DNA from 2 places in the Pannonibacter sp. genome. Region 1 is predicted to be linked to the other one. Evidence: riboswitches for the same ligand, from Rfam matches in the RefSeq annotation. Region 1 holds a riboswitch; the other holds the start of a gene.
What was found. A riboswitch is a leader RNA that binds a small molecule or an ion and turns the genes downstream of it on or off. The one in region 1 is predicted to bind thiamine pyrophosphate.
Positions count from the first base shown of each region.

Region 2: linked by a shared signal. The riboswitch ahead of thiM (hydroxyethylthiazole kinase) and the one ahead of ACTIFE_RS13775 (hydroxyethylthiazole kinase) in region 1 are both predicted to bind thiamine pyrophosphate.

Region 1 covers NZ_JBHYDX010000018.1:48,315-53,043, reverse strand. Annotated here, with positions in the region: gene ACTIFE_RS13785 (TRAP transporter substrate-binding protein) at 494-1,588, opposite strand; gene thiD (bifunctional hydroxymethylpyrimidine kinase/phosphomethylpyrimidine kinase) at 1,585-2,397, opposite strand; gene ACTIFE_RS13775 (hydroxyethylthiazole kinase) at 2,436-3,188, opposite strand; TPP riboswitch at 3,293-3,396, opposite strand; gene ACTIFE_RS13770 (Lrp/AsnC ligand binding domain-containing protein) at 3,521-3,757, shown strand; gene ACTIFE_RS13765 (DMT family transporter) at 3,813-4,729, opposite strand, start outside.
Region 2 covers NZ_JBHYDX010000006.1:5,397-10,125, forward strand. Annotated here, with positions in the region: gene ACTIFE_RS05670 (hypothetical protein) at 1-100, shown strand, start outside; gene thiE (thiamine phosphate synthase) at 165-806, opposite strand; gene thiM (hydroxyethylthiazole kinase) at 793-1,596, opposite strand; TPP riboswitch at 1,727-1,822, opposite strand; gene ACTIFE_RS05685 (hypothetical protein) at 1,891-2,280, opposite strand; gene ACTIFE_RS05690 (glycine--tRNA ligase subunit alpha) at 2,581-3,510, shown strand; gene ACTIFE_RS05695 (LemA family protein) at 3,858-4,415, shown strand; gene ACTIFE_RS05700 (DUF2207 domain-containing protein) at 4,427-4,729, shown strand, end outside.

The DNA.
Region 1 (4,729 bases):
CAGTAAAACACGAGACAAGTGCAATTGCCAAAATCAGCAGTGCGCGGGCAGGCCTAGTCATGTTGCAGCGCAAAAATGACGGGAACTTAACCGCATTCCCCAACGTCACCCCTGCCGATAACGTCGTTTTCTTCTGCTTCACCCTGTTTCCTGCAACGCCCAGACTCTCAACTCGCACCTTGCCTAATTTTTGAGCAAATTCGCAGCTCCACAGAACGGACATATTTTCGTCACTTGCGTTGCTGAACTGCAACAGGTCGGGCAGCAATCCCTGGTCGATGGGGGGGCGCCCGCCCTTGGCGAAGTCCGCCCGGAAACAGGGAGTATCCCGCTTTCCGACGGGAGACGGCACCCGGTTCCGGCCAGAACCCTGCCAGAACCCTGCCACCGCATTGACCAGGACGATTCGGGGCAAGCGGAATGCACCCAGCACCCCGCCACCCGAAAAGCCGTGAGCGGGTCACAAGTCCTGTCGGGCCTTTACGGGTGCTGGTCAGGCTCCATCGCGCGCGCTCAGAAACCGCTGGACGGAGACGCGGCTCCACGGGGCCAGCCGCGCAATCGCCGCAGTGTAGCTATCAAGGATCCGCCCCGACAGGGCATCCCGTGCCGCGAAATCGGCCAGAACCGCCGCACTCTCCTTGCGCAGACCCGCAAGGACATCGTCGGGATAGAAGCGCACGTCAACGCCATCGTCCGCCTGCAGGGAAGCGAGCGCCCCCGCGTTCATCCATTCGCTCTCGGTCAAAGCCAGCGCGTTCTCTGCCCGGCAGGCCTCAAGCACGATGGCCCGCAGGTCGTCCGGCAAGCCGTCAAGGGCGACCTTGTTGAACAGGGCTTCGCCCGTTCCGTTCGGCTCGTGGAAACCCGGCGCATAATAGTATTTTGCCACTTTCTGGAAGCCCATCGCCTTGTCGCTCCAGGGCCCCAGAAATTCGGTCGCATCAATCACGCCGGACTGCAGCGCCTGGAAGATTTCTCCCGGAGGCAGGGCAACCGGCGTTGCGCCCAGACGCCGCAGCACCTCGCCTCCCAGCCCCGGCATGCGGATCTTGAGGCCCGCCAGATCATCCAGCGACGTGATCTCGCGCTTGAACCAGCCGCCCATCTGCACGCCGGTGTTGCCGGCCATCACCGGCTTGACGCCAAAGGGCGCGTAAAGTTCATCCCACAGCGCCTGACCGCCCCCCTGTTCGATCCAGGTCATGTGTTCGAGCGGTGTCAGACCAAAGGGGATTGCGGTGAAAAACACGGCGGCCGGCATCTTGCCTTGCCAGAAGAACGATGCGGTGTGCCCCATCTGCGCCGTGCCGGACGAGACAGCGTCGAGCACGCCGAGCGCTGGAACCAGTTCACCGGCGGCCGCCAGTTGCACCCGCATGCGGCCACCCGAGAGCTTGCCGATCTGGTCGCAGATGCGCTGTGCCGTCACGCCCGGTCCTGGCAGGTTCTTCTGCCAGGAGGTCACCATCTTCCATTCGATGGTCGCAAGTCCTTTTGCCAACGCGGGCGCAGCCAACGTGCTGGCGGCACCGGCCAGACCAAGGCCGAGCGCCTTGCGGCGGGACAGTGTCAGATCGCGGGTCATTCAGCGGCCTCCCAGACGGCGTGGAAATGGTGCACCGGTCCATGTCCGGTGCCAATTGCAAGATGATCGGCGGCCCGAATGGCCGCGGTCACATAGGCCTTGGCAGCCGCCACTGCGTCCGGCAGTGCGAGCCCGCGTGCCAGTCCTGCCGTGATGGCCGACGACAGGGTGCAGCCCGTGCCGTGGGTGTTGCGGGTGGTGTGGCGCGGCGCCGAAAACCAATTCTCGCTCCCCTCAGCGGTCAGCAGCAGGTCCTCGCTCTCCGGTCCTTCGCCATGGCCGCCCTTGAGCAGCACCGCACGGGCACCAAGGCCGAGCAGTGCACCAGCCTGGATCCGCATGTCATCGCGGCCGATGGCGGTGGGAACGCCGAGCATGCGCGCGGCCTCGGGAAGATTGGGCGTGATGAGCGACGCCCGTGGCAGCAACTCCGCGATGATCACCTGCACAGCCTCAGGCACCAGCAGCGGATCGCCAGAGGCCGCCACCATCACGGGGTCGAGAACCACCGGGCGCGGCGCATGGGCATCAAGCCCGGCCGCAACGGCAAGGATCACGTCCGGACGGGACAGCATGCCGATCTTGATCGCATCGACCGACAGATCCCCCAGCACCGCATCCATCTGCGCGCGGACGAACTGCGGCGGCACATCGTGGATCGCAGTGACACCGTGGGTGTTCTGCGCCGTCAACGCGGTTAGTACGCTGGCGCCGTAGACGCCGAGCGCAGAGAAGGTCTTGAGATCGGCCTGAATGCCGGCACCGCCGCCGGAATCCGAGCCCGCAATGGTCAAGGCAATTGCTGTCATTGGGATACCCCGGGTTTAAGGAGACAGGATGAGGTCGGTCAGGCGAGCCGCAGCTGGTCTGTGAGGGTTCTGGCGTCGAGGCCATGGAGTGCATCGAGAAACGCGGGCACGAAACTGCCCGGCCCCCTCGCCTCACGCGCGGCCAGTTCCCCTGCAATCGCCACAAAGCTGAGACCACTCGCGGCGGCCAGCAGCGGATCAGGTTCCACCGCCAGACAGGCGCCCAGCACGGCACCAGCCGCGCAGCCCGTGGCCGTCACGCGGCCCATCATCGGATCGCCATTGGCAAGACGGAGCTGGCGGCCGCCGCAGGACACGACGTCGACGGCCCCTGTCACCGCATAGGAACTGGCACCCAGCCGATCCGCCCCGCCCAGCGCGGCAAGTTCGCCTGCGTTGACCTTGAGCAGCGTTGGGGTCCGCAAAAGCAGATCCTTGGCCAGCGCCAGACGGGGCGGCGAGCGGTCAACGAAGACTGGATCGAGCACCCAGGGCTTGCCGTCCCGCTCGGCGACCTCCAGCCCGAGCGCAAAGGCGGTGCGTCGGGTGTCATCCAGCGTGCCCAGATTGAGCAGCAGGGCGTCGGCACTTGCCGCAAAGGCGGGGACTTCCTCGGCCGCCAGCGTCATCGAAGGGATGGCCCCGAGTGCCAGTAGCACATTGGCGGTGAAGGCCTGGGCAACGGCGTTGGTCAGGCAGTGGACACGTGGAGCCCGCTGACGCAGCCGCTCCAGGACACCAGCCATGGCGTCCGCCAGCGCCTCACGGGAGTGATCAATCGAACTGCTCATGCCGCCTCTCCAAACAGATGGGAGGCGAGCAAATGCTCAGCGAACGGCAGCAGCAATGTCGAGGATATCATCTGGCAGCGCATCAAAGGCGCGCCCGAATACAGCAGGCGTATCATCCCAAATCCCTCCGCCGGCACGACCCGGATCAGGTTCAAGGAGTTGGCACGATGCCTCTCAGCCCGGAATTCGGGCACCCCCATGAGACAGGAAGACAGCTAACAAGAGCGGCGGCGCATTGCAAGAGGCGATGGCATGTGTTGACGCAGCCGCACCAATCGGCCATTCCACCTGTCACAGGGTAGCATCCGGACGCTGCCCCGCGAGGAGCCGCCATGAAGCCGTTTTTCATCATGATCAAGTGCAACCTGGGCGACACCTACAAGGTGGCGAACGCAATTGCCGACGCCGAGATTGCCTCGGAAATCTACTCGACCAGCGGCGACTATGACCTCCTGGTGAAGGTCTATATCGAAGACGGCGAGGACATCGGCCACTTCGTGAACCAGAAGCTGCACTGCCTCGATGGCATCCGCGACACGCGCACCATCATCACCTTCAAGGCCTTCTGAGATCAGATCCGGCTGCGAGTGATGAACTGCGCAGCCGAACCGCATACTTCGGTCGTCAAGGCCGCATTGGCCCTCCGGCCTTGCGCGCCCGTGTGTCGTCCCGGCCAAGCTGCCGCTCGCGGAACATCACAAAAAGTCCGGCAGCGGTCACGATGAGCGCGCCGACGATGACCTGCCAGACCGGAACCTCGGCAAAGAACATCCAGCCCAGCAGCACCGCCCAGATCATGTTGGCGTAGTCGAACGGGGCAATCGTCGAGGCGTCGGCATAACGGTAGGACTCCGTCATGATGATCTGGCCAACACCTCCTGCAAGCCCGACAAAGATCAGGAGCCCTGCGGTTTCCCAATCCGGCAGCACCCAGGCATAGGCAGGATCAAACCAGCCAGCCGGGATCGTCAGCAAAGCCATCAACGACGCGCTGGCCGAGAACCAGAGGACGATGGTGGAGGTGCGCTCGGTCTCGCACAACTTGCGCACGAAAATCATCGCCATGCCGGAGAACAGCGCCCCGATGGCAGCCGCAAGGGCGCCGAACCAGGTCGCTTCGGTGATCTGCAATCCGCCCATGTGCGGTGACAGGATGATCATGATCCCGGCAAAGCCGACGGCCACCGCGCTCCAGCGATAGACGCGGACCGTTTCGCCGAGGAACAGGAAGGCCAGAACGACTGTAAACAGCGGCGAGGCAAAACCGATCGCTGTGGCGTCGGGCAGCGGCAGGTATTTCAGCGCGGTGAAGGAGCAGGCCATGGCCAGCATGCCAACCGTCGCGCGTCCGATATGCCCGAGCGGCTGGCGGGTGTGCATCGCTGAAACCAGCTCGCGCCGCCAGAGCAGGATGACCAGCACCGGAACAATGCCGAAGAAGTTGCGCGCAAACACAACCTGTCCGATCGGCACCCGCTCGGCTGCGATCTTGAGGGCAACCACCATGATCGAGAAAACGAGTGTGGAGGCAACCTTCAGGC
Region 2 (4,729 bases), on a different contig from region 1:
GGCACGCCTGTCAGAAGCCGCCCGGCGATCCGATGACACGCCTGTTCGCCTCGAACGCGACCCCGCCACCGGCCGCTACCGTCCGCAGGGCGACGCGTGACCGGGCAAGTGCTGCGTTCCTGGTCGCTGACAAACCGACGCGTTCCATGTTGTCCCGCGCGCCGCTACTCGGCTGCCAGAATTGCCGTATCGTCCCAGGCGCGGCGCAGCCGGCGGGCTGCGTCTTCCGCGTCGCCATCCGACAGGATCGCCGACACCACTGCCATGCCGGCAGCTCCAGCCTTTCGCACGCCGACGGCATCGGAGCAGGTCAATCCGCCGATCGCGACGGCCGGAAGCTCGCTTGCCGCACAAAGCTGTGCCAGCCCGCTGTATCCGATCGGGGCCGCGTGGTCCGGTTTCGTCCGGGTCGGGTGCACCGGACCAACGCCGATATAATCCACGTCCTTTGCATCGAAGCGCGTCAGATGCGCTGCCTCCGACACCGAAACGCCAATGATGGCGTTCGGCCCGAGCATCTGCCGCGCTTCGGCCGGGGTCATATCCCGCGTGCCGATGTGCACGCCAGCCGCGCCGATCATCCGCGCCACCTCGACCCGGTCATTCAGCAGCAGCGGCACGCGCAAGGGATCAAGCCGCGCTTTCAGCCGGCGCGCGAAGTCCGCCACCACCGCATGCGGTGCGGTCTTGTCGCGCAATTGCACGAGGCTCACCCCGCCCCGGACAGCGGCGATCACGTCGTCTTCCAGACCCGGGCGCCGGACTTCGTCGGTGACAAGATACAAGGACAGGTCAAAGCGGGACATGGTCGAACTCCACGAGGGCGAGAGCATCAAGCTGTGTTGGCGTGACGTCGCTCAAGGCATTGAGGAACCCGACCGCAAAGCTGCCGGGCAGGGGAGAGACGGCGGTGGCCAGTTCTCCGGCGACCGCGTAATAGGCCAGTGCTGCGACCGTTGCGTGAAACCTGTCGTCCTGCCCCACGGCAAAGGCTGCGACGATACCGGTCAGGGCACAGCCGAGGGCCGTCACCTGCGTCATTGCTGGCGAGCCGTTGCGGATCCGCGCCTGTCTTTGGCCATCGGTGACGAAATCCACCGCTCCCGTGACGGCGACGATCCCGCCTGTCGCCCGCGCCAGGGCAACAGCGGCGGGTTCTGCAGCCTGCACCCCATCGCCGCTGTCCGGTCCCTTGGCGGCGCTGTCGCGTCCGGTCAGCGCGAGGATTTCCGAGGCATTGCCCTTCACGATCAGGCCGGGTACCCGCCGGGCCAGTGCCATGTTGATGTCGCGCCGGTAGGCTGTCGCCCCGGCGGCGACCGGGTCAAGCACCACAGGAATGCCACGGCCTGAAGCGACATCCGCCGCCGCCGCCATGGCCGCCACCCAGTCGGGTTCGGGTGTGCCGGTGTTCAGCGTCAGGGCATGAGCCAAACCGGCAAATTCCGCGGCCTCTTCGCGCGCATGCACCATGGCAGGTGAAGCGCCCGCTGCCAGCAGCACATTCGCCATGGTCTGCATGGCAACGAAATTGGTGATGTTCTGCACCAGCGGACGTCGTGCCCGCAGGCTTGCAAGGGCGTTGCCGAATGTCATTGCTGCTCCTCATCGCAGAAGGGAAAACCTGCGGCAGGAGCGCGCGTGCAAATTCGCCCTGATCCAGCCCGATGGCGGACGACGGTCCGGTCAGGGGAACAAGGCGGGCAAGCAGCTGTGGTGTGTCTGCAAGGTTCTGCAAACGACTTCCTCCGCCGGCATGACCCGGTTCAGGTTCAAAGGGTTCATCTCAGCCCCCGGTTGTGGGGCGCCCCTGTCGCAAGCAGATTTATAGGCGCGGAACCGCGATGGCGCAAGCGGTATTCCCTTGTGCCGTCGCAGATGCCGCATGGTTCAACGGATGAATTCCAGCGGGCGGAAACATTCCCGCTCGTTGACGATGAGGCCATTCGGCCACTGGATCCAGCGGTCCTGGCAACGCTCGCTTTCCTTGAGGGGGATCGGGCGGCGCGGCTTGCGCGGCTGCTTGTTGGGTACATGCGTCACGACGTGGGTATACGGTCCTGACGCCGCAGCCTGCCGATCCATGCAACTGCGCGAGGCACAGACGATCGGCGCGCTGTCCGGATTGCCGCTGTCATTGGCGCCAGATGGTCCGGAGGACGAAGCCGATGGATTGTTGCTGCTCTGGTTGTTGCTGCCCTGGCTCTGCGCGGCCGCAAGGCTGGCGCTGGCGAGCAGGGCGGCGGTTGCAAGGACTGTCAGAAAGGATGTGCGGGACATGATCTTCTCCTCTGGGTGCGGGTTCCTCACCCGCAGGTCCGGCACATGAAAAAGGAGCCGGTAGAATGAGGGTGACGTAACGTCGCTTGGAGCGATAGAGGGGGAAGGGCCTGAAGCCGACAAGGTGTGATCCGCACCACGTTTGTGCGGGCGATTTCAGCAAAAAAGCCGGTCCTTGCCGCCGCCCTTGACCTTGTCAGCCGCCCGTGGCACCTGTCCGGCCAAATGTTTGCGGCTTTGGCCGCCCCTCCTTTCGCAATCGGGAACCGCCCCATGTCGAACGAAGCCATCCCGGCCCACATGCGCCCTGAAAACTCCTTCCAGGGCCTGATCCTGACCCTGCAGCGCTACTGGGCGGATCAGGGCTGCGTCGTGCTGCAGCCCTATGACATGGAAGTCGGCGCCGGTACGTTCCATCCGGCCACCACGCTGCGCTCGCTCGGACCCCGCCCGTGGAAGGCCGCTTATGTCCAGCCCTCGCGCCGTCCGTCCGATGGCCGCTACGGCGAGAACCCGAACCGGCTGCAGCACTATTACCAGTTCCAGGTCATCCTGAAGCCGTCGCCGGACAACCTGCAGCAGCTTTATCTCGACAGCCTCTACGCCATCGGTCTCGATCCGACGCTGCATGACGTGCGCTTCGTCGAGGACGACTGGGAAAGCCCGACGCTGGGCGCCTGGGGCCTTGGCTGGGAATGCTGGTGCGACGGCATGGAAGTGTCGCAGTTCACCTACTTCCAGCAGGTCGCCGGTTTCGAGTGCGCGCCGGTCTCGGGCGAACTCACCTATGGCCTCGAGCGTCTCGCCATGTACATCCAGGGCGTCGATAACGTCTACGACCTGAACTACAACGGCCGCGAAGGCGCCGAGAAGATCACCTATGGCGACGTCTTCCTGCAGGCCGAGCAGGAATATTCCCGCCATAACTTCGAGCACGCCGACACCGAACTCCTGTTCCGCCACTTCCGCGACGCCGAGGAAGAGTGCCGCCGCCTTCTGGCCGCCGGTGCTGCAACTCGTGATGCCATCGGTGCGGATGTGCACCAGATGGTGCTGCCGGCCTATGACCAGTGCATCAAGGCCAGCCATGCCTTCAACCTGCTGGATGCGCGCGGCGTGATTTCGGTCACCGAACGCCAGAGCTACATCCTGCGCGTCCGCGAACTGGCCAAGGCCTGCGGCGCCGCCTTCCTCGAAACCCGCGCCGGCGGCGTCGGCTACGAAGGCTGATTGCTGGCACGCGTGGCAGGGCGGTTCTTTCCGCGGTCATCCCCGCCCTGTGCGGGGATCCAGCCGGCACACCGAGTCTCGTCGCTCCTGCGTAGGCAGGAGCCCAGTAACCTGTTGAGTTGATTGTCTTTCGGTGTCTGTGCGTCCCCAGGTCTGCCCCGTTTACTGGGCTCCTGCCTGCGCAGGAGCGACGAACGGCGGGGCATGCGTCACGACGTGCTCGCATGTTGGACGAGGGACAGGTTCGAAGGCATTGGCAGGCCCACATCTCCATCACCAAGGGTGACATCACCGCCGCCAGGCGCTAGCGTCACGCGCGAGTGTGTCCTTGCCTGGAGAAGCCGGTCATGACCTTCTGGATTGTCGTTGCGGTCATCGGTGCCGCCGCCCTCTATCTCATTACGCTGTACAACGGCCTCGTGACCAAGCGGCAGATGGTCGAGGAAGGCTGGAGCGGCATCGACGTCCAGCTCAAGCGCCGCTCCGACCTGATCCCCAATCTCGTCGAGACCGTCAAGGGCTATGCCACCCACGAAAAAGCGACGCTGGAGGCGGTGACGGACCTCCGCACTGCTGCGTCCCGCGTGCCGGCCGGCGACGTGGCGGGACGCGCTGCAGTGGAAGGCCAGATCTCCCAGGCGCTGGGGCGGCTGTTCGCAGTCGCCGAGGCCTATCCGGACCTGAAGGCCAGCGATAATTTCCGCGAGTTGCAGTCTGCCCTCGACAAGGTCGAAGACGCGCTGCAGATGGCGCGGCGCTACTACAACGGCGCCGTGCGCGGCCTCAACGTCATGGTCGAGAGCTTTCCGTCCAATCTGGTGGCGGGCAAGTTCGGCTTCACCAAGGCGGAGTATTTCGAGATCGAGGATCCAGCCGACCGCGCACTCCCGAAGGTATCGTTCTGACAGGTCCCGCCATGCGCTTGCTTTCGGCTTCCCGCCTCGCCGCGTTCCTGGTTGCCCTGGCCTTGCTTCTGGGCAATGCCTTGCCCCTGGCCGCAGCCGAGCGCATCGTCCGCTTCACCTCCACCATCGCAGCCGGCAGCAATGGCAGCTTGCGCGTGACCGAGGTGATCGAGGTGGAAGCCGAGGGCCGGGAGATCCGGCGCGGCATCTTCCGTGATGTGCCGCTGCTGTTCCAGATGGAAGGCGGCCGCATCGCCCGGGCCGGGTTTGACCTTGTCTCGGTTGAGCGCAACGGTTCGGATGAACCCTATCAG